3 regions of the Colwellia sp. MB3u-4 genome follow, and region 1 is predicted to be linked to each of the others. Evidence: predicted binding sites of a transcription regulator. Region 1 holds the regulator's gene; each other region holds the start of a gene.
The links. Region 1 encodes sigma-54, which starts transcription at its own class of promoters, with help from an activator protein. Its sites were predicted from a motif close to GTTGGCACGNNNNTNGNNT; they were not measured.

Region 1 (13,042 bases):
AAAGGCTTTATGTTAATCTATAAAAAATCAGACTAATAAAAATAATCCTGTTGAAAATTATCAATGCCCTAAAGTTTTTCATTCGTTCAGCTAGCTACGGTGTCCTGTTTGCGTTGGTTTTGTTGATACTAGTACCTGAGCTGCGTGAAAAAAACATACTTCCTTGGCAGTTATTTACCAGTGTCGAGAAAATACAAGCGCCTTTGTCTTATGCAAAAGCAGTACGTTTAGCTGGCCCTGCTGTAGTAAATATTTACTCTGAAGAAATTCAAGTAAACCCAACTTATGGCCGCCAACCGCGCAAAGTAACCCGCTTAGGTAGTGGCGTTATTATGCACGGCCAAGGTTATATTTTAACCAACTACCATGTGGTACAAAGTGCTGATTTAACTGTAGTGGTTTTACAACGAGGCCAAGAGCTTCATGCTGAACTCATTGGTTATGATGTTTTGACCGATCTTGCTGTCTTAAAAGTACAAGCGAACAATTTGCCGGTTATTCCTCAAATGAGCACATTAACACCGCAAGTCGGTGACGTAGTATTAGCCATAGGTAATCCGCTAAATTTAGGACAAACGGTTACTCAAGGCATTGTCAGCGCAACCGGACAAAGTGGGCTAAGCACCAGTTATTTACAATTTTTACAAATGGATGCTGCTATTAATGAGGGCAACTCTGGTGGTGCTCTGATAAATTCTAATGGTGAGTTAGTCGGCATTAATTCAAGAAAATTTACCCAAGCGAATCCTAATCTCAATATTCAGGGCATATTTTTTGCTGTACCTTATCAATTAGCACGTACCATTATGTTAAAAATTATTGAACATGGTCGCGTGGTGCGTGGCTGGCTTGGTGTTGAGGCAAACGATTCTGTGACCAATCTTAAGGGCTTTATTATTGGTGCAGTAACGCCAGAGAGTCCGGCCATGAAAGCTGGATTACAATCAGGTGATGTGGTTTATCAAATAGACGATATTCGATTACAAAATGCCAAACAAGGCTTAGACGTTGTAGCTGAAGCTGCGCCAGGTACAGTATTGAGCTTTATGATCTCTCGCGATAATCAACAATTAACCTTACCTGTGACTATTGTTGAAGTACCAAAGTAAATCCTGCCAGCAATTCACCAAACAACTCACCAGGCAAATAAAAATCCCAGCAAAGTAGCTGGGATTTTTTATCACTCGCTAACCATTAATTAAGCTTAGTTAATGGTGATACGGGTGATATTTGCGCCTAACGCTTGCAGCTTATCTTCAATTTTTTGATAGCCACGATCAATATGATAAATACGGTCTACTTGCGTTTCAGTACTTGCAACGAGTCCGGCGATAACTAAGCTCGCAGAGGCACGTAAATCAGTCGCCATCACTTGCGCACCATTTAACTGCTCCACACCGGTACTTATGGCTATATTGCCTTCAAGACTTATATTTGCCCCCATACGCTGTAGTTCAGGCACATGCATAAAGCGATTTTCAAAAATCGTTTCGGTTGTTGTTGCCGTGCCATCAGCTATCGCATTAAGGGCAACAAATTGTGCTTGCATATCAGTTGGAAATGCCGGATGAGGTGCGGTGCGTATATTGACCGCTTTTGGCCTTGAGGTCATTTCCAGCTCTATCCAGTCATCACCTGTAGTGATATCTGCGCCAGCTTCTCTTAACTTAGCCAGTACCGCGTCTAAAGCTTTAGGATCAGTGTTTAAACACTTTACTTTACCTTGAGTGACCGCCGCTGCAACTAAAAATGTACCGGTTTCTATGCGATCTGGCATGACTGAATAACTTGCACCATGCAGTTTTTCAACGCCGGTAATCGTTAAGGTGTCTGTGCCTGCGCCTGAAACTTTAGCACCCATGCCGTTTAAACAATGCGCTAGATCGACAATTTCAGGCTCACGCGCTGCATTCTCGATAATAGTAATGCCATCAGCCAAAGCTGCAGCCATCATTAGATTTTCAGTACCGGTAACACTGACGGTGTCCATAAAGATAGTCGCACCTTTAAGTCGACCACTATTGCGCGCAATGATATAACCATTTTCAACCGCTATGTCTGCACCCATCAGCTTTAAGCCATGAATATGCAAGTTAACCGGTCGCGCACCAATGGCACAACCGCCAGGTAAAGACACTTCAGCATGACCAAAACGTGCCAGTAAAGGCCCTAAAACCAAGATAGAAGCGCGCATAGTTTTCACTAACTCATATGACGCGCGACAATGCGCGATGCTACTAGCATCAATCATCAAGCTACTCTCATTAAGCCACTGGCATTTAGCACCTAATTGTGACAAGAGTTTAATCGTCGTTTCTATATCATTAAGTTTCGGAACATTGGAAAAAGTAACCGGAGTTTCTGAGAGCAATGCCGACATTAGAATAGGTAATGCCGCATTTTTTGCGCCTGAAATAGTCACTTCGCCATGTAGTGGTTGCCCACCAATAATTTTAAATGCGTCCAAGAGTATATTCTTTTATGTCGGTGTGAATTAAAGGGGTAGGTTAAACATTTTTTCACGGCGCCAGTCAGACGTTGTGAAGGTTTTAATGGATACCGCGTGAATGACACCTTCGTTAATAATTTTCGCTAAAGGAGCATAAATAGTTTGTTGTTTTTTCACTCGGCTTAAATCACCTAAAAAGTCAGCAATGGCAATTACTTTACATTGTGAACCATCGAATGCTACATGAATCTCGTCTAATTCAACGGCATCGGTAATTAATTTTTCTATCTCTTTTACTTCCACTTTTTGCTCCAAATAGCGTGTAGATTAAGGGGTTTCTATCGGCAATAACGTATCAACTGCACTTAACGTTGCCAGTTTTAATAAATCTTCAGGTAAATTAATCAAACTGATATGACAAGCTTTGCTGGCCGCCAGTTCAATTAATAATAAAATCCATGCTAAGCCTGCGGTGTCAACTTGACTCACCTTAGCCAAGTCAATAATAATTCGTTCATTATTGACTAATTTACGGTACTTTTTATCAAATGCAGGCGTTATTGTAGCACGGGTTAACGCACCACTAAAAATCGCTTTTTGCTCTGCTTGTTGGACTTCTATCATTTTTATCTACTAACAACCTTATAATACGCTACTTTGTCTGTATGCTTGGCAAAAATTAACTTTTATGATTTAAAAACAATACTCTTTGCACTTTTTTCTTTTAGCATTTCAGTGACATGAGCTAGCCCTTTTTGACGGATCAAACCACTTAACTCCGCTTGTTTGCTGTCAAGTAAGCTGACACCTTCTGCTACCATATCATAGGCTTTCCAGTCGCCGGTTTTTTTATGCTTACGCACACGAAAGGAAATATTAATTGGACCGCGACCTGGCTCTATTACACTCGTATCAACAGACACTACGCGATGCTCAGCAAAATCTTCTGCCGGTGCAAATTCGACCTTTTGGTTATCGTACAAGGTAAAAACCTGCGCATAAGCGGTGATAAGATACTCACGAAATGCCGGTACAAACTCAGCTCGGTCAGCCTGATTGGTTTTCTTGAAGTTGCTACCAATCACTTTATAAGCGGCATATTGATAATTTATATACGGCATTAATTCTTCGCGAACGATGGTTTTCAATAAATTAGGCTCTGCACGTATCGCCACTTGTTCATTGGCAAAACGCTTAAAAGTGATCTCGGCAACCGTTTTAATCATTTGATAAGGGTCTTTTTTATCAACATTTCCTGTAGCGCTAACCGATATCGACAAACCTAGCAGTGCTAAACAAAAAAAGCATTTTTTCATCGCATTATTTATCATCATTAATCACCGCTGCCTTGGCTGAATAAAAATTGACCAATCAGTTCTTCTAATATCAATGCAGGTTTGGTGTCTTCAATATAATCACCTGGTTTTAAGATTTCAACTGAGCTATGAATAAAGCCTGGTAACAAACCTACATATTGTTCACCTAATAAACCCGCCGTTAATATTGACACTGAAGTCGCTTCTGAGAAGTTATTATACTCGGCAAAAATTTCTAACGTCACTAAAGGCGTATAATCTGCACTGTCTAACGAAATTGCACTGACACGGCCGATGACAACACCCCCGACTTTTATTGGCGAGCGAACTTTCAAGCCGCCAATGTTGTCAAATTTGGCATATAACTGATATGTGTTGCCAGTTCCTGTAATACCGCTGTCAGCTACTTTTAGTGCTAGCATTAACAATGCAGCAATACCAATTGCAGCAAAGAGTCCGACCAATAATTCTATTTTTTTCGACACCATGTCTTCCACCAAATTCAAATAATATTTAACTAAATAACCGCTATAAATATTTACAAAAATTAACTTGTAAACATTATCGCGGTTAATACAAAATCTAATCCTAAAACTAATAGTGACGATTGCACTACGGTTGAAGTGGTTGCTCGGCTAATACCTTCAGAGGTTGGCTCACAAGCATAACCTTTATAAACCGCGATCCAAGTCACCACAAAAGCAAATACTACGCTTTTAATAATGCCATTTAAAACGTCTTTTTCGAAAGACACTTGTGACTGCATTACCGACCAAAACGTACCGCTGTCAACACCTAACCAATCAACACCAACTAAATGAGCACCTAAAATACCCACCGCAGAGAATATAGCCGCTAACAGTGGCAAACTGATAAAACCAGCCCAAAAACGCGGGGCAATAACACGACGCAAAGGATCTACGGCCATCATTTCAAGGCTAGAAAGTTGCTCTGTTGCTTTCATCAAACCTATTTCAGCGGTCAGCGCAGACCCAGCTCGACCAGCAAAAAGTAAGGCGGCAACCACTGGACCTAACTCACGTAATAACGACAAGGCGACCATTGGTCCTAAGCTAGCTTCAGCGCCAAAATCAACCAGAATAGTATAGCCCTGTAAAGCCAAGACCATGCCGATAAACAAACCCGAAACAACGATGATAACTAAAGATAATACGCCAACGGAATACAATTGGCTCAACAACAAAGGAAAACCTTTGCGTGGGTTTGGAATATGCAAGAGCGCTGATGCTAACATCAACAAAGCTCTACCTAAGCCTGAGACTTGTTCGATAATGCTATGACCCAATATTTGCAGCTGATTCACTTCTCAACACCTCGACCAATTAACTCTTCACTATATGACGCCGCAGGATAATGAAATGGCACTGGGCCATCAGCTTCACCTTTAACAAATTGCTGCACTAAAGGTGAGGTGTGCGCGTAGATTTCTTCCGGCGTACCTTGGCCAATAATTTTTTGCTCGGCAATAATATAAATATAATCTGCAATACTCATCGCTTCTGGAACATCATGAGAAACCACCACAGAGGTTAATCCCAATGCATCACCTAGTTGATGAATGAGCCGGACAATCACGCCCATAGAAATAGGATCTTGGCCAGCAAAGGGCTCATCATAAAGTATCAATTCAGGATCAAGCGCAATTGAGCGAGCTAAGGCTGCTCGACGCGCCATACCACCAGAGAGCTCATTGGGGCGTAAATTTCTTGCTCCACGCAAACCCACCGCTTCTAATTTCATTAGCACCATTTTTTCAATGATGTCTTCTGATAACTGAGTATGCTCGCGTATAGGAAAGGCGATATTGTCGTAGACACTCATGTCGGTAAACAAGGCACCACTTTGAAATAACATACTCATACGTTTACGTATGTCATATAACGCACTACGAGACAATTTAGGAATGTCGTGGCCATCGAAAAGGATCTGCCCAGACTCTGGTTTAATTTGACCACCAATTAAGCGCAATAACGTTGTTTTACCAATACCACTTGGCCCCATTATCGCGGTAACTTTACCTTTAGGAATAGACAAACTAATGCCATCATAAATAACACGCTCGTTACGCTTAAAGGTCATGTTTTTGATATCAACTAAAATTTCAGACATATCGCTTGGAATAACATCACTGTTAATTATTGTTTTATGTAGTAGAATTCTACCGCAGCGCAACACCTCAGTCATTACAAATTCACAACTATTTAGTGCTAAAAGAGTAACCAAAAGTATATAAATGTAACGCAAGTGTAAAGTTAGCGTAATGAATAAGCCTTTTTTTTGGCTTAGTTATTTTATTGTCAATCCACGTGCCAATAATATCAGAAAAAGTTTATAATGCTTTTCGCTCACGTTATGTTAGCAAAATGAGTATTAATTGAGTGTCATCGGTTACCATCAGTGGTTTATAATTCCTCTTTGTCTTTCATCAATTAGCACAAACACTATTTATTTATCTTAGCCAAACAGGAGCTTTGAATGTTCATCCAAATTTTGATCTTATTACTTTCACTAATCACTTTAGTGTGGAGTGCAGACAAATTTGTATTTGGTGCCTCAGCATTAGCACGAAATCTGGGTATTTCTCCCATGATAATTGGCTTAACTATTGTTGCTATGGGCTCTTCAGCACCTGAAATGATGATAGCGGTCACCGCTTCTTTACAGGGTAATGTAGATACTGCCGTCGGCAATGCCATTGGCTCAAATATTACCAACATTGCGTTAGTGTTAGGCTTAACCGCACTGTTTCATCCTTTATCCGTTTCCTCAACGACCATTAAACGTGAAATCCCGCTTATTTTGGTTGTTACGGCTATCGCGACCTATATGCTAGCAAACAGCAACTTTAGTTTTAATGAAGGCTTAATACTGATTATTGGTTTTGTACTTTATATCGCCACCTTACTTGTCGTCACGTTAAGGCGTGCAAAACAAAACCCTATCGACGATAAAATGGTCTTAGAAGCAGAACAAGAAGTGCCTGATGGGGTCAGTACCAAACAATCGGTAATCTGGTTAGTGGTCGGTATGATACTACTGCCGCTCAGTGCTAGTTTTCTGGTTGACTCATCAATATTTATCGCCAAAGCTTTTGGTATTAGTGATTTAGTCATCGGCTTAACGGTTATTGCTATTGGCACTAGCCTACCTGAGTTAGCTGCCAGTATTATGAGTATCATAAAAAAAGAAGATGATTTAGCGCTCGGTAATATTATTGGTTCAAATATCTTTAATATTCTTGCGGTTTTATCGTTAGCTGGCTTAATTGCGCCGGGCGATATCGATAATGCCGCCGCGGTGCGTGACGCGCCATTTATGCTGGCAACAACCTTCTTATTATTTATACTTTGTTTTAGTCGAGGTGGAAAGTTTCGCATCACGCGGGCGAAAGGGTTACTATTATTAGCCGTATTTATTGGTTATCAAGTGCTACTTTTTAGTCAAATCAACAGGTAACAAGTGGTTTATAGCAATGAAAAACTTTAAACAATTAGCCCTAAATGTCATTAACATTGAGCAGCAAGCTATTGCACAATTGTCGCAATTTATTGACGACGACTTTGCTCAAGCTTGTGAGTTAATGTTTAATTGTCGGGGCCGCGTCATCGTGATCGGTATGGGCAAGTCGGGCCATATTGGTGGCAAAATTGCCGCAACTTTAGCCAGTACCGGCACACCCGCATTTTTTATTCACCCGGGGGAAGCAAGCCATGGCGATCTAGGTATGGTGACTGTTGATGACGTGGTACTGACCATTTCTAATTCGGGTGAAACTGGCGAAGTCTTGGCCATTATTCCGGTTCTAAAGCGTATCGGCACAAAACTCATCGCCATGACGGGTAATCCTGACTCTACGCTGGCTAAACTTGCCGATAGCCATGTTTGTGTAAAAGTAGCACAAGAGGCTTGCCCATTAGGCTTGGCACCCACCTCTAGCACCACAGCAGCCTTAGTTATGGGCGATGCCCTAGCGGTGGCTTTATTGAATGCGCGCGGCTTTACTGCCGATGATTTTGCCTTATCTCACCCCGGTGGCAGCTTAGGTAAAAGGCTATTATTACGCTTGGCCGATATCATGCACAAAGACGAACGTCTGCCAACAGTAAGCCAAGCAGCTAAAATAAAAGATGCCTTAGTTGAAATGTCACTAAAAGGCTTGGGTATGACCGCTGTTGTTGACGCAAACAATAGCTTAATAGGCCTGTTTACTGATGGTGATTTACGCCGTATTTTAGATGAAGAAATTAATATTCACCAAGACAGCATTACCAGCGTAATGACAAAAAACCCTTTAGTGGCTAAGCAAGATATGCTGGCGGCTGAAGCATTAAAGATCATGGAAGACAAAAAAATTAATGGCTTAATTATTGTTAACGATAATAACCAACCCATTGGCGCGATGAACATGCATGACTTATTAAAATCTGGAGTGCTCTAAAGTTGAACAGTTTATACGGAAAAGTAGCGCAAAGTGTTTGGCAAAAAGCGCAAAAAATCAAACTCTTTGTTTGTGATATAGACGGCGTTTTTTCAGATGGTCGTATTTACTTAGGTAATAATGGTGAAGAATTAAAAGCCTTTCATACTAAAGATGGTTATGGCGTTAAAGCCTTAGGTGCAAGCGGCGTTGATGTAGCGGTGATCACGGGCAGAACCTCAACTATTGTGCAAACCCGGATGAGTGCATTAAATGTTAAGCACATAGTACAAGGTGAAGAAAATAAGCTACCGGCTTTAAAAGCTATGCTCGCCGCATTAAAGTTAGCGCCTGAACAAGTGGCTTACATCGGCGATGATATGCCAGATTTTGACTGCCTTAATTATGTTGGTTTTAGTATTGCGGTTAATGACGCACACCCCGCCATTTTAAAATCTTGTGACTACATCACCTATACCCGAGGTGGTTTCGGCGCCGTGCGCGAGACTTGCGATCTTATTATGCAAAGCCAAAACACCTTAGCTGATGCCACGGGTTCAAGCGTATGAATCGCATATACCTTGTTAGTATAAGCTTATTTTTATTGGCCTTAACCACCTATGGCTTACTTGAATGGTATGGCGCGAAGGAAGAAACCAGCAACATTCTCGATACCGCGAATAACCCTGAATTTATTGCTGAAAACCTTAACAGTGATGTTTATAAAACCACTGGGGCATTATCTTATAATGTAGAAGCAAAACGCATGGAACATTATGCTGAATTAGGGGTCACACACTTTGAATATCCACGCTATACCTTATACCCAAGGAACAACAAACCTACTTGGCAAATCACCGCCAATGAAGGCACCTTGTATAATAACAATCGCGTAAAATTAGCAAATCGCGTACGTTTAATCGCCACTGATAAAGAAAGTTTGATACAGGAAGTGCATGGTAAAAATTTAGAAATGGACTTAAAAACTAATATTATCAGCTCAGAGCAAACTATCTTAATATTAGGTAAAGGATTTACTATGTATGGCTCAGGATTAATTGTAGACTTAAACACAACACAGATGACATTGACCGAACATGTACAAACTATTTATAAAAAAATTAAAAAATAACTTATATTGTCTCACGGCGTTAGCATTATTAGTGCCTGTCGCAAGTGCAGAAAAATTTAACGTAGAACAAGAGATTAAAATATCTTCTTCACGCCAAGCTGCCGATCTCAAAAATAAAATATTCAGTTATATTGATAATGTCATTATTTCTCAAGGCACACTAACCATACATGCCGAGTTAGTACAGGTTATCACCCAAGAAAACAGTGACAGCAAAATTTATATTGCCAAAGGCTCTCCAGCGACCTTTGAACAAACGCTTCAAGATGGTAGCCCAATCAATTTGCAAGCCAATGAAATCCGTTATGAGCCGAGTATGAATACCGTCGTTATTTCAGGCAATGCTCTCCTTAGCCAAGAAGGCAGTAAAGTGAGCGGCAGTAAAATCACCTACAATTTTGCCACAGAATATGTCAATGCCGAAAGCCTAGAAAATGCTAAAGTTGAAACCGTATTACAGCCAAAGAACAAAACTGAATTGCCTATAAAATCAAAGGATAAGCAAGAGTAAATGTCAACTTCTACATTATCAGCAACCGGCCTTGCCAAGTCCTATAAAGGCAGAAAAGTGGTTAAAAACGTCAGTATGCACGTTTCCGCTGGACAAATTGTTGGCTTATTAGGGCCAAATGGCGCAGGTAAAACTACCTCTTTTTATATGATTGTTGGCTTGGTAAAGAACGACAGTGGCTCAATTGTCTTAAATGATGAAGATATAACCTTACTGCCGATGCACGAGCGCGCGAGAAAAGGTATCGGTTATTTACCACAAGAAGCCTCTATTTTTCGTAAGTTATCGGTACATGACAACATCATGGCCATTTTACAAACACGTAAATCACTTAGTGATGTTGACCGACAAGAAAAACTTGAACATTTATTAGAAGAGTTCAACATAGGCCATATAAAAGATAACTTAGGCATGAGTTTATCTGGCGGTGAGCGCCGACGAGTTGAAATAGCCCGGGCATTAGCTGCAGATCCTAAATTTATATTACTGGATGAACCCTTTGCCGGTGTTGACCCGATTTCAGTAGGTGATATAAAAAAAATTATCCTACACTTAAAAGATCGTGGCATAGGTATATTGATCACAGATCACAATGTGCGAGAAACACTTGATGTTTGTGAGCATGCCTACATCGTTAGTCATGGCGAACTTATCGCTGAAGGTAATTCAAAGCAAATTCTTGCAAATCAACATGTAAGAGATGTATACCTTGGTGAACAATTCACGCTATAGTGAATAAAACCAATTGAATTAATGAATTTGAATAGGGAAAAGAAAACGTAAATGCGTCCTACTCTGCAACTCCGTATCGGACAACAGTTAACGATGACCCCGCAATTGCAGCAGGCGATCAAACTGTTGCAATTATCAACTTTGGATCTTCAACTAGAGATTCAAGAAGCACTTGAAAGTAATCCTTTGCTTGAAGTTGACGAAACGCACGATAACAATTCAGAAAGTACCCCTGACCATTTAGAAGCAGGATATTCGGTAACGGTAGGCGAAAACTCAGCAGCATCCTCTGATGGCAGCGAAGACTCCACTCCCTCGATAGACGAAATTAGCTCCTCTGAAGGTTTAGCAAAAACAGACATCCCCGAAGAACTCAACAGCGATAGCACATGGGATGATAACTTCAGTGCTGGTGTTAGTAGTGGCGGTGTTGGTCATGCCTCAGAAGATTATACTTATCAAGGTGAAACGAAAGACTCATTACAAGACCATCTAATTTGGCAAATGGAACTAACGCCCTTTACTGACACTGATAGAACCATTGCCATTGCCATTATTGAAGCCATAGATGAAGCAGGTTATTTAACCGTTTCAGCCGAAGAGATCTTAGAGAGTGTCGGTATTGATGGTGTAGAACTTGATGAAATTGAAGTGGTGTTAAAGCGTATTAACGTATTTGACCCCATTGGTGTTGCTGCCCGTTCAATTCCAGAGTGCTTGCGTATTCAGCTCAATCAATTTGCTAAAGATACCCCTTGGTTAGCGGAAAGCAAAATCGCTGTCAGCGAGTATATTGACTTGCTCGGTAATCGCGATTATCGTCAATTGATGCGTAAATTACGCTTGAAAGAAGAGCAATTACGCGAAGTTATTCGCCTAATACAAAGCTTAGATCCCCGTCCAGGTGATAGCGTCATCAAAAGTGAAGAACAATATGTTATCCCAGACGTGTCTGTTGAAAAGAAAAACGGCCGCTGGACAGTAGAGCTCAATCCTGACACTGCCCCTAAACTATCGGTTAATCAGCAATACGCCGCTATGTCTCGTTCAATGAAGTCATCTACTGATAATCAATTTATTCGCTCTAACTTGCAAGAAGCAAAATGGTTTATTAAAAGCTTAGAAAGCCGTAACGAAACACTTTTAAAGGTTTCAAATTGTATTGTGCAACGCCAACAAGGCTTTTTTGAACACGGACCTGAGTCAATGCGCCCTATGGTATTGAACGATATTGCCGAAGCCGTAGATATGCATGAATCAACCATTTCTCGTGTGACCACGCAAAAATATATGCACACACCTAGAGGGATTTTTGAGCTTAAGTACTTTTTTTCTAGCCACGTAAGTACTGAAAACGGCGGCGAATGTTCATCAACGGCTATTCGTGAATTAATTAAAAAGCTAGTGGCTGCCGAAGTACCTGCAAAACCACTCAGCGACAGTAAAATGGCAGATATTTTAGCAGAACAAGGTATACAAGTGGCAAGGCGTACCATTGCCAAATATCGAGAGTCACTTTCTATACCGCCATCAAATCAACGTAAAAGCCTATTGTAGGCAGTTTTATTCAGCCAATAAAGAGGATTGAAATATATGCAAATTAATCTTACTGGACACCATGTCGATGTTACCGATTCATTACGTGATTATGTCAATGGCAAGTTTGAAAAACTAGAGCGTCACTTTGATCATATCAATAATGTACATGTAGTATTAACGGTAGAAAAACAGAATCAGATTGCCGAATCAACGGTGCACTTAAGTGGCACTGAAGTTCATGCTAAGGCACAACATAGTGACATGTATGCATCGATTGATGCATTAATTGACAAGCTAGATCGCCAAATCTTGAAATATAAAGGCAAAATCAACAAACATTAGCGCCATTTCGCTATAGGTCTTAGAAGTTTATGAAGTTGCAAGACATCTTAACCCCGGACTGCACTATTTGTGCAGCACCGGGTGCCAGTAAAAAACGTATATTAGAATATTTAAGTCGCTTGGCCGCCGATAAACTCGACAGCCATGATACTTTTCAGCTTTTAGAAAGTTTAGTTAAGCGTGAAAGATTGGGCTCAACGGGCATAGGTAATGGCATTGCTATACCTCATGGCCGTTTAGAAAATGCTACGCCTACGAAACCTATTGCCGTGGTTATTACCACAGAACAAGCGATTAATTTTGACGCTGTTGATCATCGTCCCGTTGATATTTTTATCGCCTTATTTGTTCCTGAAGAAGAATGCCAGAGCCACTTGAGTACGCTGCAAAGTATCGCAAAAATTTTTCGTAACAAGCAATTTTGCAAGCAAGTGCGTAAATGCCAAAGTAATCAAGAACTGTTTCAGTTAATACAACAAGCGAGTTAAACACGGATGAAATTAATTATTGTAAGTGGCCGTTCAGGCTCAGGGAAAAGTGTTGCACTGCGTGTTTTAGAGGATTTAGGTTATTATTGTGTTGA
Region 2 (7,767 bases), on a different contig from region 1:
AGTTAAGCAATATCCGTCGGAAGAAGTGTTGGGTATTATTTCTAAATTGTCTAATGCGACGGGTAACTTAATAGATACAGAAATATAAGGTCGATTAACAGTTATATTGACACTTATATTAACGGCTATTATTTACGCTCCATTCGCTATTCTTTTTAATGGCCGTTATTTATTCAGGTATACTTTTAGCTAGCACTTACTGCAACAAGAATTGGTGAAATTATGGTAGATATTGCCTTTACAGGTATAGGCTCAGGCCTTCAGGTTTCTGAAATTGTTGACGCGATTGTCGGGGCTGAACGGGCACCGTTTGAAAGTCGTTTAAATCGTCGCGAAGCCGCAATAACAACAGATATTTCTGCTGTTGGTGCGTTAAAAGGTGGCTTGCAAAATGTCGCTGACGCTATCGAAAATTTAGCCAGTACAGATAAATATCAACAAAGAAATATCACTGGCTCGGATGATTTTGTTGCACTAAGCAGTACAAAAAGCGCTGAAGTTGGTAGTTATTCTGTTCAGGTTGACCAACTAGCCAGCACGCATAAACTCGTTTCGGCGGGCATTGACAGTAGCGAAGCTGTGGGTGAAGGTACCTTAACTTTTGCTTCAGGTAGTAACAGTTTTGATATTAGCGTATCAAGCAGTGCAATATTAGGTGATATTCGCGACTCGGTTAACGACAGCCTAGATAACGACGCAATTACCGCCACTATTATTACCGATGATAACGGCCAACATCTTGTTTTTACCAGCAAAGAAACCGGTCTTGCTAACGCCATTAAAGTGACGACCAACGATGTTTCTGACGGTAACAATACTGACAATGCGGGCTTATCTCGTTTAGCTTATGATGCTGACTCAGCCTCGCCTACCTTTGCCAAAAATCTTTCAGAAACTAGTGCAGCAACTGACGCAAAAATAACCATCGATGGTGCATTAGTGGTCACCAACAGTAGTAATGAATTTGTTGATGCTATCGACGGCATAACCATTACAGCAAAAAAAGTGCACGATGTTGATGACAATATCAGCAAGGCGAGTGTGTCTGAAAACAATGCTAATATTAAAGCCGGTATTGAAGGCTTTGTAAAAAGTTATAACGAATTGGTTGATCTTAGTAAGCAACTTGGTGCGTCAAGCGAAGATGGAGTAGGCCCACTTGCGGGCGACTCACTATTACGTGGTGTAATGGGTAAGCTACGCCAAGAGCTTAGTAGCTCATTTGCCAGTAGTGGCAGTGACAATTTAACCTTGAACCAATTAGGCATTCGTGCAGACCGCTTTGGCAAATTTGAATTAGATACCGATGATTTAGATGCACAAATAGCATTGAATGTTGAAGGGGTGCAAAACTTTTTTGTTGGCTCTGACGATGTCCCAGGTTTTGCTGCTTCACTTAAAACCTTAACTGACTTTTACACTGAATCAGGTGGTTTAATTGAGGGGCGTATTGACAGTAAAAACAATCAATTAACAAAAATAGATGATGAACGCATTGACTTTACTCGTCGTATCGATTCATTAGAAACACGATTATTCGCACAATATAATGCTATGGACTTGATCGTATCTAATTTGAATGCGACCAGTAGTTATTTAGAACAGCAGCTTGATAACTTGCCAGGTGTGGTAAGAAACAATAATTAACAATCGTTAAAAATAACCATGGACAATTTTTTTGTAGGTCGGACTTTAGTCCGTCAACCGTTAAGCAGGTGACTATGCTGATAGACCAACAAACCTCTGCAGCGGGTATTATGTTGTTGAGCAATTCTTATGTTGAAAATGGTTAAATTTCATTTAACTTGATGGACTGAAGTCCAACCTACATCAAACCTAGAACGAGCCCACATCCAACCTAAATACAAAATCTACATAGTGACTACGAGTGAAAATATACCTTAGGCAATTATTTTGTAGGTCGGACTTCAATCCGTCAACCGATAAGCGGGTGATTAACTTGATAGACCAACAAACCCCTGCAGCAGGCATTATTTTTTTGAGCAATTTCTGTGTTGAAAATGGTTAAATTTCATTTAACTTGTTGGACTGAAGTCCAACCTACATCAAACCTAGATCAAGCCCACATCCAACCTACATCTAGGCTACAACGAACCTAGCTTAAATCTACATAGTGACTACGAGTGAAAATAGAGCCTTGGGCAATTGTTTTGTAGGTCGGACTTCAGTCCGTCAACCGTTAAGCGGGTGATTAACTTGATAGACCAACAAACCCCTGCAGCAGGCATTATTCTTTTGAGCAAATTTTGTGTTGAAAATGGTTAAATTTCATTTAACTTGTTGGACTGAAGTCCAACCTACATCAAACCTACATAGTGACTACGAGTGAAAATATACCTTAGGCAATAATTTTGTAGGTCGGACTTCAGTCCGTCAACCGATAAGCGGGTGATTAACTTGATAGATCAACAAACCCTGCAGCAGGCATTATTTTGTTGAGCAATTTTTATGTTGAAAATGGTTAAATTTCATTTAACTTGATGGACTAAAGTCCAACCTACATCAAACCTACATAGTGACTTCGAGTGAAAATATAGTGTTGGGCAATTGTTTTGTAGGTCGGACTTTAGTCCGTCAACCGTTAAGCGGGTGATTAACTTGATAGATCAACAAACCCCTGCAGCGGGTATTATGTTGTTGATCCGTTTTTATGTTGAAAACGGTTAAATTTCATTTAACTTGTTGGACTGAAGTCCAACCTACATCCAACCGACATCCAGCCTAGATTAAACCTAGATTAAATCTACATAGTGACTTCGAGTGAAAATAGAGCCTTGGGCAATTGTTTTGTAGGTCGGACTTCAGTCCGTCAACCGTTAAGCGGGGGATTATGCTGATAGACCAACAAACCCCTGCAGCAGGTATTATGTTGTTGATCAGTTAAGAAAAGGTGGCATCATAATAATAGTATTATCTATGATTGTCTTTACAGTTTTTGATAGAGATTTATCGCCTTTTTGTTTTTCTTTAAGGTCAAAATTTCTGACTTGGCTGACTGTTGAGTACGATTTACTTTTTCAATAAGTTGGCTGTCGAGTGCCGCCATAGTTTGCAGTTGTGCAAGATGCAATTGCAATTCTTCGGGGCTAAAGTGCTCGAATAACTGATAAATTTTCTCTTCTCTGTTCTTGATCAATTTAAGCAGCTTTGCTGTATTAATTTGCTCGCTGTTATCATGGCTGGTTGACTCTGCAATCGACTTTTTATTATCTCTTACACTGCCTATTCCACCATCTATTTCACTCTCTGCTTCACTCACTATTTCACTATCTGTTTCATTATCACTCTGAACCTGAATATCTGCGGTATCTAAATGCTTAAGGAGCAGTTTAGATACCTCAATAATATCAGTTAAATTTTCAATGGCTGTTAAAGCCACTAGAAGCTTACTTCTTGTTGAGTATCAAGGGGTATGTTATCCCAGCCTGACTTAATAGGGATTAATATTTGAGCAATTTCATTGAGTTTATCAATATCATTACTTACGCTAGCGGCTAGTAATTGTTCTGAGCAATAAACGTAGATAGACGCTAAATTATTTGATATTTCTCCACCTTGTTTAAAATCAAGTGAAGCCTCTAAAACACCTATAATGGAAATGGCATTTGAAATCTCAGTGCCTTTTTTAGCGTAATTTTTTTGGGTAATAGCGCCTTTAGCAGTGGCAATGTTATCAAGTAATTTTTGAAATAACATGGCGACCAATTGATAAGGTGACGCTTGTTGAGCGGTACTTTTGTTAACTTGTTGATATTTCTTTAATGACGCGTGAATCATAGATATCTCCAACTGTAATACAATAATTTTTTATACTAAAATACATTAGATTTAAAATTGAATATTATAAATTATAGTAAAGCTTGGTTATTAATGGTGACAGCTAAACCTTCGCTTTTAGCCTTTTCGTAAGCGGCGAGTAACACACCGTGCTCAATGGCTTTAGGGTCTGCAACTATGCCGTTATCGGCCACTTCAATATTGTCCCAACCGCGTGTTACTAAATAGTCTTCTATCTGGACAAGCTGATCTTCTAGCGGCATATTTACTGAGAACATATTGAACTCATGTCGGTCGCCTTTTTGAAAGCTGCCATTATCTTTCATAAGCTCAGCTGTACCGTTAATAATTAACATCGAATATTCCTATTAAATTTTATTTCTAATCGTGTTGCTCAGACAAGCTTATTTCATGCCACTTTTGATTTAGACTTAAAAAAAACAGTATTGTAATGAAATATAAGCAATTATCTGCTTGTTTAAATATAAAAATAATTCAAATGATTATAGGTAAGCTGAGTTGTTGTTTTTTTGACATGGCCTTAATAGGACCTTTTTTACTTGTGTGCATGTGAGTATTAACCATAAGCTATTTTCGTTACTTACTCTGTATCGGCTGGCTTCTCTTTTACTTTAACTGACAATAAAATGACAGACAAGTGTCAATTTATTGTTGATTAATCATGACAGCAAGTGAATAATGGCGGCAGCTTATAATAATAAATGACTTGTTAGGCTCTTGCGCAAGATCAAAAAGTAAGGTCAACCAACGCAAGATGGGCTAACGTGAAGTCAACCAATACAAAGGCAAAAAATGCAAGAAAAAAAATATATTTTAGTTGTCGATAATGATGCGACAAGACGCCATCAAATAGAAACAGTTTTAGCTTTTGTCGGTGAGTATTTTCATGTTTTTGCTGAAGAAGAAATTGATCAATATCTAGCTGAAGTGCCGAATGTTCTGACCATTATTTTATGTGGTGACGTTTCTGAAAAGTTACAAAATATTATTAAATCTCAGCCAACCTACCCTTTTATTTATCACGATGTTATTGATAGAAAACAACTGAGTGGTTATGTCAATGTGATTGGTGAATTAACCAGACCGCTAAATTATGCACAATTGACCGAGTTAGTGCACCACAGTCACCAATACCATAATAACCTGCCGTCAAAACGTGGTTTTAATCGTCCAAACTCTTTATTTCGCTCTTTGGTGGGTACGAGTAGTGCAATGCAAGAGGTACGATTTTTAATTGAACAAGTGGCCTCTACTTCGGCCAGTGTCTTAATTTTAGGTGAGTCGGGCACAGGTAAAGAGGTGGTTGCGCGTAATATTCATAACTTGTCAGAGCGAAGTAAAGGGCCATTTGTGCCGGTTAATTGTGGTGCTATTCCTGCTGACTTATTAGAAAGTGAACTGTTTGGCCATGAAAAAGGGGCATTTACCGGCGCTATTTCTACGCGCAAAGGTCGCTTTGAAATGGCGGAAGGCGGCACACTATTTCTGGATGAAATTGGTGATATGCCACAACCCATGCAAGTAAAATTATTACGTGTATTACAAGAACGAACCTTTGAACGGGTAGGTGGCGCTAAAAGTTTAAAAGCTAATGTTCGAATTGTTGCGGCGACACATCAACATTTAGAAGACATGATTAAAACTAATCATTTTCGTGAAGATCTTTACTATCGATTAAATGTTTTCCCTATCGAAACTCCGTCGCTAAGAGAGCGAAAAGAAGATATTCCACTCTTGTTGCAAGAGCTTATTTCACGATTTTCTGCTGAGCAAGGGCAGTCAGTGCGCTTTACGGAACAAGCGATTGAATCGTTAAAAGAGCATACTTGGGCCGGTAATGTGAGAGAACTCTCCAATTTAATTGAACGTATGATTATTATGTATGGCGAGCAGGTGGTTAATGTTGGACAACTACCGTTAAAGTATCAACACTTAGATATAGATGACTATCAACCTGAATATCCTGAAGAGTTACAAGAACGTGAAGCGATTAATGAAATGTTTTCAGGTGCTGATGATGAAGATGAAGATGAAGATGAAGAGGAGGCTATGGCACAAACTAGCTCAGCAGATGCGAGCGCTGATAGTGGCAATATCCTTGATGTTTTACCCAATAATGGTCTGAACCTAAAAGAGTATTTAGCTGATTTAGAAATTTCCTTGATTAACCAAGCCTTAGGTAAAAATGATTGGGTTGTTGCTCGTTCAGCTGAGCTTTTAGGTATGCGCCGTACTACCTTGGTGGAAAAAATGCGTAAATATAATCTCCAAAAAGTCAGTTAATTATTCATTCATAGCTATAAGCGCTAGGTAACAGCAAGACAAGTTAGCGCTGCTTTGTTAGCTTGATTGCGTAAAACGCCCTTGAAATAATGATTATTTCAAGGGCGTTTTACTTTTTAGCACAGCCAATAAAGTCAGTTATACCCATTGTTTAAATACAGATGGTAATAGCGCTTTTAGATCGGCGTTCAGTGTTTTTTTAACGGTTTTATGATGTTAGCCATTTTATTGACAGCCAATGTTAATCGAAATAATGTGCTTTAGTTGCTGAATAATATCAGTTTAATTGGTTGGCATGCTTAATGCTTTGTTCGAGTGTACTTCTTTACTCGGGTAAAATATTATGGCACTTGCCTATTCGACATCGACCAATTCTTCTTCAGCCAATTCTGCGCTGAATCGTGTAGTAACTTCATTTGATGAGGTTAGTTTTAAACGCGAGCAATCCAATCGACTAGAAAGCGAAAACTACGCGGGTGAATTGGCGTACTTACGTCAACAAAACAAACAACTGCAACACGTTATTGATGTTATGCCAACGGGGATGATCATGCTTGATGGCAACGGTATTGTGGTGAAAATTAATGACAGCGCTAAACGTTTGCTTGATGAGCCCATTTTGGGTCAACCTTGGTTTGGTGTAATTAAACGCTCTTTTAAACCCCGCGCTGATGATTGGCACGAGGTTTCGTTAAATGACGGTCGCCGGGTAAAATTAGAAATTACCACTTTAGGCGGTCAACCTGGGCAGTTGATCATGATCACTGACTTAACCGAAACGCGACTTTTACAAGATAAGCTTGGCCAATTACAGCGACTATCGTCTTTAGGGCGTATGGTGTCAAAATTGGCTCATCAAATTCGTACACCATTATCGGCTGCGATGCTATATGGCGCTAATCTACGCAATAAAAAACTCAGCCAAGAGGCACGGGGTAATTTTCAAGACAAATTAATGTTACGTCTACATGACTTAGAGCAGCAAGTTAATGACATGCTGTTGTTTGCTAAAAGTGGCAGTAAAGCGGTTGTTGAACCGGTTAATATTAACCAACTGATTGAGCAAGCCAAGCAAGTCATTGAGCCGCAAGTGAGTCAAGCTGGCGCAAAAGTTAATTTGCATTTTTGCCAACAAGGCTGCGAGATTTTAGGCAATGTGAGTGCCTTGTCGGGGGCAATTCAAAACTTAATACACAATAGTTTATCTGTCATTAAAGCCGATGCCGTTATCAACATTAGTGCTTACTGTCAGGGCGAATATGCCTACATTAGTGTGCGTGATAATGGTCCGGGCATTAGTGGCGAGCTAGCCGATAAAATATTCGAACCTTTTTATACCTCAAGAAGCCAAGGCACAGGTTTAGGCCTAGCGGTGGTAAAATCTGTCACTAATGCACACCAAGGTGAAGTGAGCTTGTTAAGTCAGCCAGGTGAAGGGGCACATTTTTGTATGAAAATACCCTTACTGGTCAGTGAAGAGACTAACGCGGCATTGACTGAGCATGAAAACGAGGCATTTTTGTCTAAGGAGCTTAGTCATGAGCACAAGTAAAATAATGGTTGTTGAAGATGATGCCGGACTGAGAGAGGCACTGGTTGATACTTTGCTGTTAGCGGGCTATCAATGTTTAGCCGTAGACTCAGGTGAAGACGCACTGATAAAAC
Region 3 (10,570 bases), on a different contig from region 1:
TGGGCGGCATGTCAGGACTGTCGTTATTGAAAAGTATTCGCCATAACTATCCAAAATTGCCGGTATTGATCATGACAGCGTATGGCACTATTGATGATGCTGTACAGGCCATGCGAGACGGTGCACGCAACTACATGGCCAAACCCTTTGCGCCAGAAGTTTTACTCAATATGGTCAGTCAGTATGTGCCGTTACAAGTGAATGATGGTGGCGACCCTATTGTGGCTGATGCGCAAAGTCTTGAGTTATTAAAGCTCGCCAAAAAAGTGGCAAATACTGACGCCTCTGTGATGGTTTTGGGACCTAGTGGCTCAGGTAAAGAAGTGCTGGCACAATATATTCACAATTACTCACCACGTAGCCAAGCGCCTTTTGTCGCGATTAACTGCGCTGCTATTCCTGAAAATATGCTTGAAGCCACTTTATTTGGTTATGAAAAAGGCGCTTTTACTGGCGCTATTCAAGCGTGTCCGGGTAAATTTGAACAAGCGCAAGGCGGCACTATTTTACTTGATGAAATAACCGAAATGGACTTAAGTTTACAAGCCAAAATTTTACGCGTGTTACAAGAGCGAGAAGTAGAACGCATAGGTGGACGTAAAACCATCAGCTTAGATGTCAGAGTAATAGCCACCAGTAATCGCGATTTAAAAGCCGCTGTGCAAAGTGGTATTTTCAGAGAAGACTTATATTATCGACTGAATGTATTCCCATTAACCTGGTTGCCACTTAATGAACGTCGTGATGATATTCTGCCCTTGGCGACCCATCTTATTAGCCGTATTTGTCAAAAAGATGGTAATGTTATTCCTGAATTCACCGCGGCTGCGCGTAGTAAATTACTGGCTTACGACTGGCCGGGTAATGTGCGAGAGTTAGACAATGTTATTCAACGGGCGTTAATTTTACAAAGTGATCGTTGCATTGATGCGAATGATTTATTGATCGATGACTTTGAAACACCCAAGGTAGCAAGTGAGGCAGTAGACGCGGAAAAAAATGACAAACTCGGCAGTGAACTTAAATTACAAGAACATCAAATAATATTGGACACTTTGCATGCTTGTCGCGGTAGTCGTAAAGATGTGGCCGAGCGTTTAGGTATTAGTCCACGCACCTTACGTTATAAAATTGCGCGTATGCGTGATAGTGGTATTAATATCCCACTTTAAGAAAAAATAGGCTTAGTACCTGTTTGTAACAAAAAAACGACGCATTAACGTCGTTTTTTTCGTTTCATGAATTATTTATTTATATTTACGATATTTATTTATTTTTAGTTTCTATCTGATTTTAAAGTCTTTTTAAAAACTTTAAAAGATATTCTAGCTTTTTTATCAGGTGATTTTTTCAATATTTTGCGATATTATTTAGCTTGGCACTATGCTTGCTTTAATCTTAGGTAACATTAAGTAACAAGAAATTGACGAAAGCGAGATAGCCATGGATATTAAAACTAATTCTTTATACGCTCAAATGCAAAGCATGTCGATGGAAGCTATGGGCAATAAACTACCCATAGGTGAAGCAAATGGCATGGGCACACCACCGGTGAGCAAAGCCGGTAGTGACTTTGGTAGCTTATTAAAAGATGCCGTAAATAATGTCAATGAGCTACAACAAGATGCGGGTGCTAAGCGTACCGCTTTTGAACTTGGCGATCGCAGTGTTACTTTGGCTGACACCATGATTTCGGCGTCAAAGGCAGGTATTGCTTTCGATGCGACCGTTCAGGTGCGTAATAAGTTTGTTGAAGCTTATAAAGAAATTATGAGCATGCCGGTATAACGGCTCAGTGGTTAAGCATAAAACGATAGTGACGCGGAGAGAAGTAAGTGGCAGATTCAACAAACAACACAAATTTAACGGTGGCAGATAGTAACAATGACTTAGTCGCCAACGATAGTTTAGATGATGTTGGTGAACAAAAGTCAGGTTTAGCAGCGGCTATGGGTAATGTTGATTTTCTACGTCAAATGACCATAGTGATTGCGCTAGCGATTTGTTTCGCGATTGCTGTGTTTGTTATTATGCTAGCCAATGAAGCAGAATATCGTTTTTTAACTAAATTGCCCACCGAGCAATTAATTAAAACCATGGATTTTCTGGACAGCAAGCAAGTTGAATATCGCCAAGAAAACAACACAATATCGGTAGAAAGTGACCAATACCAAGATGTTAAGTTGATGCTAGCTCGTGGCGGCCTAAGTGATGCGCCTTCTGAGGGCAGCGAAATTCTTATGCAAGATATGGGTTTTGGTGTGAGTCAACGGCTTGAAACTGAACGTTTAAAGCATTCTAGAGAGCAGCAACTTGCCCGAACCATTGAAGAGTTAAAATCTATTTCACGCGCTCGAGTTTTATTAGCCATTCCACGTGAAAATGTTTTCGCTAAACGTGAAAAAAATCCGTCAGCTACTGTGGTACTAACCTTGAGTCGGGGCCGCCTGTTATCTGAAGAAGAAGTTGACGCTGTAGTAGATATTGTCGGATCAGCCGTGCAAAGTTTATCGCCGAATCGGGTCACGGTGACCGACCAAAATGGTCGTTTATTAAATTCTGGCTCACAAGATTCTGTGTCGTCACGCTCACGTAAAGAATTCGAAATTGAACAAAAACGCGAAGCAGAATACATGGATAAGATTGATTCGATCTTAATTCCCGTTGTAGGTTTAGGCAACTTTACCGCCCAAGTTGACGTGGCCATGGACTTTACCAATACTGAAGAAACTCAGCGGCGTTATAATTCAGATTTACCAGCTTTGCGTAGCGAAATGAAAGTTGAAGATAATACCATTGGTGGTTTACTCGGTGGTATTCCAGGTGCGTTAACGAATCAACCACCGCTGGACAGTAATATTCCCGAAGATGCTACGGGCAATGCTCAACAGCAAACCATGCCGGGTCGTAAGCATACAGAGTCGACACGTAATTATGAACTCGACGAGGCTATTAGCTACACCAAACAACAAACCGGCGTTATTCATCGCATTAGTGTCTCTGTTGCCTTAGATTACTTGTCTGAGCTCAATGCTGAAGGTGAACCTGTACCAACACCACGCTCTGTACAAGAAATGGCTAATATTCGTCGTTTATTGCAAGGCAGCATTGGTTTTAACTTACAACGTGGTGATTCATTAGAGGTGGTTACTTTACCGTTTTCTCGCCCAGAAATTATAGCCGTGGCGCCACTAGCATGGTGGAAAGATCCTACTATTTATAAATATGCAAAATTGCTTGGGGCGGTTATCTTAATTGCTATCTTGTTTGTTGCCGTGGTGCGTCCGATGTTAAAACGCCTAATTCATCCCGAAAAAACCCCGAGTGACTACGGTGATAAGTCGCTTGATAGTCATGTTGATTTGGGTGATGAAACCATGGACATGTTATCATCTGACTTTGATGCTGGCTCAATTGGCTTTGCTCCTGATGGTAGTTTACAATTGCCTGATTTACATCGCGATGGCGATATATTAAAAGCGGTACGGGCCTTAGTGGCAAACGAGCCAGAATTATCATCGCAAGTCGTTAAAAGTTGGTTAACCGAAAATGAGTGATGAAAATCAAGAACTAGCAGAGCAACAATCGTCTGGCTATGACGTCAATAAACTTGACGGCGCTGAAAAAGCCGCGATTTTATTGTTGAGTCTTTCAGAAGAAGATGCGGCACAAATACTAAAACACTTAGAGCCCAAGCAAGTGCAAAAAGTGGGTATGATCATGGCCGGTATGGAAGATTTTACTCAACAAAAAATTACCGCTGTGCATAAGTTATTTATTAACGAAATTCAAAATTTTTCTACTATTGGTTTCAAAAGTGAAGAGTTTGTCCGCAAAGCATTAACCGCAGCATTAGGCGAAGATAAAGCCGGTAACCTTATCGATCAAATTGTCAAAGGTGGTGGTGCTAAGGGCCTTGATTCTTTGAAATGGATGGACTCAAAGCAAGTGGCGAACATTATTCGTAATGAACATCCTCAAATTCAAACCATCGTTTTATCTTACCTTGAACCGGATCAATCAGCAGAAATACTGACCCAATTCGCCGACAAAGTGCGCTTGGATCTTATGATGCGTATTGCTAATTTAGAAGAAGTTCAACCCGCGGCATTGCAAGAATTAAATGAGATCATGGAAAAACAATTTGCCGGTCAAGCGGGTGCACAAGCCGCGAAAATGGGCGGCTTGAAAGCGGCTGCAGACATCATGAACTATTTAGACAATAATGTTGAAGGTATGTTGATGACTTCAATTCGCGAACATGACGAAGAAATGAGTCAGCAAATACAAGACCTTATGTTTGTCTTTGAAAACCTTGCCGATGTTGACGACCGAGGTATCCAAGCCATTTTAAGAGAAGTTCAGCAAGATGCGCTCATGAAAGCAATAAAAGGTGCTGATGAAGCCTTAAAAGAAAAAATTATGGCCAATATGTCTAAACGTGCTGCAGAAATGCTAGCGGATGATCTTGAAGTGATGGGGCCAGTACGCATTAGTGAAGTTGAAGCCGCGCAAAAAGAAATTTTGGCGGTTGCACATCGATTATCTGATGCCGGTGAAATTATGTTAGGCGGCGGCGGTGGCGGCGATGAATTCTTATAATCAAACATCAGAGAGTGTAACCTAATGGCAGCAGATTCTGAGCCAAGCACTGGGGCGATGGCGGAAAAAAAAATTGAAAAGGTTGATACCTGGTCAGCACCTAATGTGCAACCAGACGAAGATACAAAGGTTAATAAAACTAATGCCTTAGGCCAGCCAATGAACTGGCGTTATGAGCCACCAGAAGAGACAGAAGTCAATGAGCCTGTGCCGTTAACGGCACAAGACATGGAAGACATTCGTCAAGCCGCATTTGAAGAAGGCTTTAGTGAGGGAAAAGCAGAGGGTTTTGCTAAAGGTTTTGATGAAGGTAAAACCAGTGGTCATGAAGCGGGTCTTATTTCAGGTAGTGAAGAAGGTGTGATACAAGGTTTAGCCGAAGGTAAAGAAACCAGCGAACAACAAATCGCGGCAATGCAAACCCTATTAGACCAATTACATCAGCCTTTGCTTAATGTTGAAAAAAATGTTGAAGCGCAACTATTACAGTTAGTCGTGCAACTAACCCAAGCGGTGACTAAGCATGAAGCGAAAACTAACCCAGATATTTTATTATCGGCTATCGCTGAAGGTATTAAAGCCTTACCGGCACAAGAGTCTCAAACCCAAATTTTATTGCATCCCACAGACATTAAATTGGTAGAAGAACAATTTGGTGCAGCACATATTCAAGAACAAGGTTGGTGTTTATTGGCTGCGCCACAATTAAGCCCCGGGAGTTGTCAAATTGAAAACAGCACTTCTAATATTGATCTGAGTGTTAAATCACGTTTGAATGAGGTTTTGGACTCGTTTTTACTAGAAGCTTTACATCAATAAGCTATATATCAAAAAACTTATATCAAGAAACTTATATCAAGAAAGCGGGTCTCAAGAAAAAATAAGTCATGAAACTTACAAAAATAAACCCGACACACCTTAACTATCTAACGACAAATATTGTCCTGTTAAACTTTATCAATAAGCGTAAAAATTTCTATGGTTGATATAAATCGCATAACTGAACGTTTAAAAAATAGTGAAAAATTTATTCACCCGCACAGTGTCTCTGTTGCCGGGCGTTTAGTGCGTGTGGTGGGTTTAACTTTAGAAGCGGTTGGCGTTAAAGCCGCGGTTGGTAGCCAATGTTTGGTGGAAACCTCACAAGGCGAGCTGATTGCAGAAATTGTTGGCTTTGCCCAAGATATAACATTTTTAATGCCAGAACAAAGCTTGCAAGGGGTATTACCTGGCGCACGAGTCGTGCCTTTATCGACTAAAGCACGTTTACCCTTATCAATGGACTTGTTAGGCCGAGTTATTGACGGTGTTGGCAAACCGCTTGACGGTAAAGGGCCGATTAAAGCATCTGATAGTTATCAATATGACAGTACACCGATCAATCCCTTATCACGACGAGCCATTACCGAGCCCCTAGATGTTGGAGTGCGCTCGATTAACAGTTTTCTAACCGTTGGTGTTGGGCAACGAATGGGCTTGTTTGCGGGCTCAGGTGTTGGTAAAAGTGTGCTGTTAGGTATGATGACACGTGGCACAAACGCTGATGTTATTGTCGTGGGTTTAATTGGCGAGCGTGGACGAGAAGTTAAAGAATTTATTGAAGAAATTTTGGGTGAAGAAGGTCGTGCGCGTTCTGTGGTGGTGGCAGCACCGGCCGATAATTCAGCGTTAATGCGGCTTAAGGGCTGTGAAACCGCAGTGCAGATCAGCGAATACTTTCGTGACCAAGGTTTAAATGTTTTATTGCTGGTAGATTCACTGACCCGTTATGCACAAGCGCAGCGCGAAATAGCACTAGCGGTAGGCGAGCCACCGGCAACGAAAGGTTATCCGCCATCCGTTTTCTCTAAATTACCCCAACTCGTTGAGCGAGCCGGCAATGGCGGGGACGGCCAAGGTTCAATCAGTGCATTTTTTACTGTATTAACCGAAGGTGATGATTTACAAGACCCGATTGCTGATGCTGCCCGTGCCATTTTAGACGGTCATATTGTTTTGTCTCGAAAATTAGCTGATGCCGGGCATTATCCAGCGGTTGATATTGAAGGCTCAATTAGTCGAGTTATGCCGATGGTAACCAGCCAAGAACATCAGCAACTTGCTAGGCAACTACGGCAGATTTATGCCTTATATCAAGAAAATAAAGACTTGATTGCCATTGGCGCCTACAGCAGAGGGACGGATCCAAGAATAGATCAATCGATTGACTTGCAACCCGTGATTCAATTTTTTTTGCAGCAAAAAACGCTTGAAATTATTCCTTATGATCAAAGTTTAACTCAGCTGCAGGAAGTATTAGCGGCAGCGCAAGCTCATGCCAATAAAAATCAGTAGACACAATAACGAATAGGTCACTAAACCGATGAAACAGTTGAACACCTTACATAAGTATGAACTTGATAAAGAACAAAAAGCCTCACAAGCATTACAAGTGGCAGAGGTCGATTATGAACAAAACAAAGCGCGTTTAAAAAGTGTTAGCGATTATCGTTTAGAATATATGCGCCGGCTTAATCAGCGTTCAATCGAGGGTATTGATAGTGCAACATATAGCCATTTTCATGCTTTTATCGCGAAACTAGATAACGCCTCTCAACAGGTTAAAGTTGCGGTTCATCAAGCGAAAGCATTAGTTGAAACTCGAAAAAAACAATGGTTAGAGCAAAGACAAAAAATACAAGCGGTAGAATTACTACGTAATAAAAAACTGGCCGCGCTGCAATTAGTCGCTAATAAAAAAGAACAAAAAATGTTTGATGAAATGGCGACACAACAATTTGTTCGCCGCCGCCGCTAAACTCTGCCATTTTAATAATAGAAACAATAGAAACAATAGATTAAGTACTTGAGTAAACCCCATCAGCATCAAGATTCAAACTCAAGGCTTGTTATTGATGCTTTTATATTTAGTTCACTTTAAGATTTAGCGCTGAACTGCCTATTAGAGCGGCACGATTTGGTCACAGGTAGAGACAAGCAGGATCATACTGCCTTCTCTCTTGAAAATTATTTTTGGAATGAATATTGCTTAATTAACAATAGAAATAATTTATTAAATTGTGCTTAAGTCTACATTTAAGAAAGGTCTGTTATGTCTCAAATGAATATATTGTCTACTGATGCTGGCCAAAGCCTTGACACCCCTGGTGCTAAAGGTGGGTCGTCAATAAAAAGTCAAGCTAAAAGCAACGCATTTAATGATGCGATGGAGCAACACTATTTAAGAAAAAAAGCGGAAGAGTCAGAGCAAAATACTGAGCCATATGGCAATTTTGTCTCTAAAGCGGCAGAACAACACCAACAGGCTTTAAAAAGCGAGCGTTTAGCCAAGGGCAATGAAGTTGATGATGATCATACTTTACCCGTGCCTTTACCGATAGACGATGCCAAAAATCTCTCTGCGCCAAACGCTGAGCTAAAATCCTATCTTGGCTTTCAAACTCAAACTGAACATCAAGCTCAAACCCAAAGTGACTTAGCGAGCAATGTTGAAAATGATGACGCGGTTGATTTATTAAAAATGTTAAGTGGTGCAGGGCAATTGTTGACAAAATCTGCAGCAAATAATACTGCTGAAGGGAAAGTGCCGGGCGACGTTACATCAGGCTATATGCAAACAACCACTGCCGGCACAACGTCCTTAACGAGTGAGCAAGCTAGCATTGATGATGCCGAGCTAATGGCAAAGCAAGCAGGTATAAAAGCATTAACTGAAGAAGGCAATGCCGGTTTAGATAAAACCCAAGGTGTTGACCAATTAGCTAACAATAGCGCATTGCAAAATAGTGCCAGCGATAAAGCGAGTGAATTTAAACCTGGTAGCGATATCGAAGCCGCAAAAACTCATCTTGTTAATCAAAGTACAGCTACTGTGGTATCAACATCGGTTACGGATACAAAACTTGATACTAATCAGAAAACAGCGGTAAATGAAGACGTTGATAAATTAGCCAGTGCCATGCTCGAGGCACAAAAAACCGCTAAAACTGAGGGCGACAAGCTAACACCACAAGTTGACAAAGTGGCGTCAGTGTTTAATCAAACATTAGTCGATCAAGCCAAGCCGCTGACAAGTGCTGCGGAGTTAGCTGCCCAGCAAGAGCAAAGTTTTGAAAGTACGGTAAATCAATTAACGACAAATACTGTCTCAACACAAAAATCATTTGCCACTATGCAGACTGAGACTATTGCTATTTACCGTAAAGATTTTGCCGATGCTGTTAAAGATAAAGTGATGGTGATGATCAACCAAAAAATTCAACAAGTGGAAATTCAACTTGACCCACCAGAGATGGGTAATATTCATGTGCGAGTGAATTTACAAAATGAGCAAGCCGCGGTGCAATTTGTGGTGCAAAACCAGCAAGCAAGAGAGGCTTTAGAGCAAAATATGGGCAAGTTACGCGATATGTTAGCTGAAAGTGGTGTTGATGTTGGGGAGGCAAATATCGAACAGCGCGAAGCAAAAGAGCAAGATGGTGATGGTTTTGACAGCCAGTCTAACAAGGGTCAAAATGCCCAGTCGGCTGAAGACAGTTTCAGTGAAAATGATAACGCAATAGTGAATGTGCTCAAAGCTTCGTCAACCGGTATCGATTACTATGCTTAATTCATGAATACACTGACAATACTTGATAAACCCTTTGGATTAGCAGCTATTCAACGATATAGTTTAACAATAGATATAAAAACTTTTCACAGGTAGAAACCATGGCAGACGAAAAAGAACTTAAGCTGGATAACCCAGGTAAGAAGAAAAAGTTGATTATCATTATCGCCATTGTTGCCGTTTTGGCTATTGCTGGCGGTGCGGCTGCGTTTTTTATCTTTGGTGGTGATAATGACATTTCACAAGCTGAGATCGATGCGGCTTTAGACACAGGCGCTGAAAACGAAGCGGTAAAAGTCGTAGGTGCTCAACTTGGCTCAGCTTTGTATGTGCCTATGCCAAGACATTTTCGCTTTAATGTACCTGGAATCGCTCGCGATCGCTTTGTTGAAATTCGTGTACAGTTGTTGGTGCGAGGCGCTGAAAATGAAGAAATCGCTAAAAAACATGTACCCTTAATTGAAAGTGCCTTGTTAGGTGTTTTCTCAAAGTCGAATGCTGATGATCTAGCAACAAGTGCAGGAAAAGTAGCTTTAAAGCAAAAGTCTTTAGTAGCAGTTCAGAAAGTAATGACTGAAATTGAAGGGAGTACAGTGGTTGAAAAAGTACTCTTTACCGGCTTTGTCATGCAGTAATTCCTTTGAAGAAAAATAGCCGCGAATAGATTGCTTGGTTGATTGAAGCTTTTGATTGAATTTTTGATTAAACTTTTGCTTAAGTTAACGGCTATGGTTTGTGAACAGTGTAACTAAACTAACAAGATAAAGAGACTATTGAGTGAGTGATTTATTATCTCAAGATGAAATTGATGCACTTTTACACGGTGTTGATGATGTTGAAGAAGATGAAACTTTAGAGGACTCTGCTAATTCAGGAGAGACCTCTGATTACGATTTTTCTTCGCAAGATCGCCTTGTTCGTGGCCGCATGCCAACGTTGGAGATGATCAACGAACGTTTTGCACGTCATATGCGTATTAGTTTATTTAATATGATGCGTCGCACCGCAGAAGTTTCTATTAACGGTATCCAAATGATCAAGTTTGGAGAATACGTACATACTTTATTTGTGCCAACCAGTTTAAATATGGTGCGCTTTCGGCCTTTAAAAGGCACGGCACTAATTACCATGGAAGCGCGACTGGTTTTTATATTAGTGGACAATTTTTTTGGTGGTGATGGTCGATATCATGCGAAAATTGAAGGACGTGAATTTACTCCCACTGAACGCCGTATTGTGCAAATGTTGTTAAAAATTATCTTTGAAGATTATAAAGTAGCATGGTCACCTGTGATGGATGTTTCATTTGAATATCTTGATTCAGAAGTTAATCCCTCGATGGCAAATATTGTTAGTCCA

Region 2: the regulator sigma-54 is predicted to act here: its motif matches at 6,392-6,410, upstream of H4J61_RS00825 (PAS domain-containing sensor histidine kinase).
Region 3: the regulator sigma-54 is predicted to act here: its motif matches at 1,375-1,393, upstream of fliE (flagellar hook-basal body complex protein FliE).

Annotation. Positions count from the first base shown of each region.
Region 1 covers NZ_JACGVE010000068.1:22,805-35,846, reverse strand. Annotated here, with positions in the region: gene H4J61_RS03900 (trypsin-like peptidase domain-containing protein) at 120-1,109, shown strand; gene murA (UDP-N-acetylglucosamine 1-carboxyvinyltransferase) at 1,205-2,467, opposite strand; gene H4J61_RS03890 (BolA family protein) at 2,495-2,752, opposite strand; gene H4J61_RS03885 (lipid asymmetry maintenance protein MlaB) at 2,777-3,073, opposite strand; gene H4J61_RS03880 (ABC transporter substrate-binding protein) at 3,136-3,783, opposite strand; gene mlaD (outer membrane lipid asymmetry maintenance protein MlaD) at 3,783-4,253, opposite strand; gene mlaE (lipid asymmetry maintenance ABC transporter permease subunit MlaE) at 4,313-5,089, opposite strand; gene mlaF (phospholipid ABC transporter ATP-binding protein MlaF) at 5,086-5,895, opposite strand; gene H4J61_RS03860 (calcium/sodium antiporter) at 6,262-7,242, shown strand; gene H4J61_RS03855 (KpsF/GutQ family sugar-phosphate isomerase) at 7,259-8,224, shown strand; gene kdsC (3-deoxy-manno-octulosonate-8-phosphatase KdsC) at 8,227-8,772, shown strand; gene lptC (LPS export ABC transporter periplasmic protein LptC) at 8,769-9,335, shown strand; gene lptA (lipopolysaccharide transport periplasmic protein LptA) at 9,301-9,846, shown strand; gene lptB (LPS export ABC transporter ATP-binding protein) at 9,847-10,578, shown strand; gene H4J61_RS03830 (RNA polymerase factor sigma-54) at 10,630-12,135, shown strand; gene hpf (ribosome hibernation promoting factor) at 12,172-12,459, shown strand; gene ptsN (PTS IIA-like nitrogen regulatory protein PtsN) at 12,489-12,947, shown strand; gene rapZ (RNase adapter RapZ) at 12,954-13,042, shown strand, end outside.
Region 2 covers NZ_JACGVE010000040.1:935-8,701, forward strand. Annotated here, with positions in the region: gene H4J61_RS00795 (flagellar protein FlaG) at 1-88, shown strand, start outside; gene fliD (flagellar filament capping protein FliD) at 223-1,647, shown strand; gene H4J61_RS00805 (hypothetical protein) at 2,948-3,400, opposite strand; gene fliS (flagellar export chaperone FliS) at 3,400-3,798, opposite strand; gene H4J61_RS00815 (hypothetical protein) at 3,870-4,154, opposite strand; gene H4J61_RS00820 (sigma-54 dependent transcriptional regulator) at 4,612-6,102, shown strand; gene H4J61_RS00825 (PAS domain-containing sensor histidine kinase) at 6,446-7,654, shown strand; gene H4J61_RS00830 (sigma-54 dependent transcriptional regulator) at 7,641-7,767, shown strand, end outside.
Region 3 covers NZ_JACGVE010000040.1:8,744-19,313, forward strand. Annotated here, with positions in the region: gene H4J61_RS00830 (sigma-54 dependent transcriptional regulator) at 1-1,172, shown strand, start outside; gene fliE (flagellar hook-basal body complex protein FliE) at 1,444-1,788, shown strand; gene fliF (flagellar basal-body MS-ring/collar protein FliF) at 1,836-3,557, shown strand; gene fliG (flagellar motor switch protein FliG) at 3,550-4,602, shown strand; gene fliH (flagellar assembly protein FliH) at 4,627-5,421, shown strand; gene fliI (flagellar protein export ATPase FliI) at 5,581-6,936, shown strand; gene fliJ (flagellar export protein FliJ) at 6,965-7,399, shown strand; gene H4J61_RS00865 (flagellar hook-length control protein FliK) at 7,694-9,211, shown strand; gene fliL (flagellar basal body-associated protein FliL) at 9,313-9,846, shown strand; gene fliM (flagellar motor switch protein FliM) at 9,989-10,570, shown strand, end outside.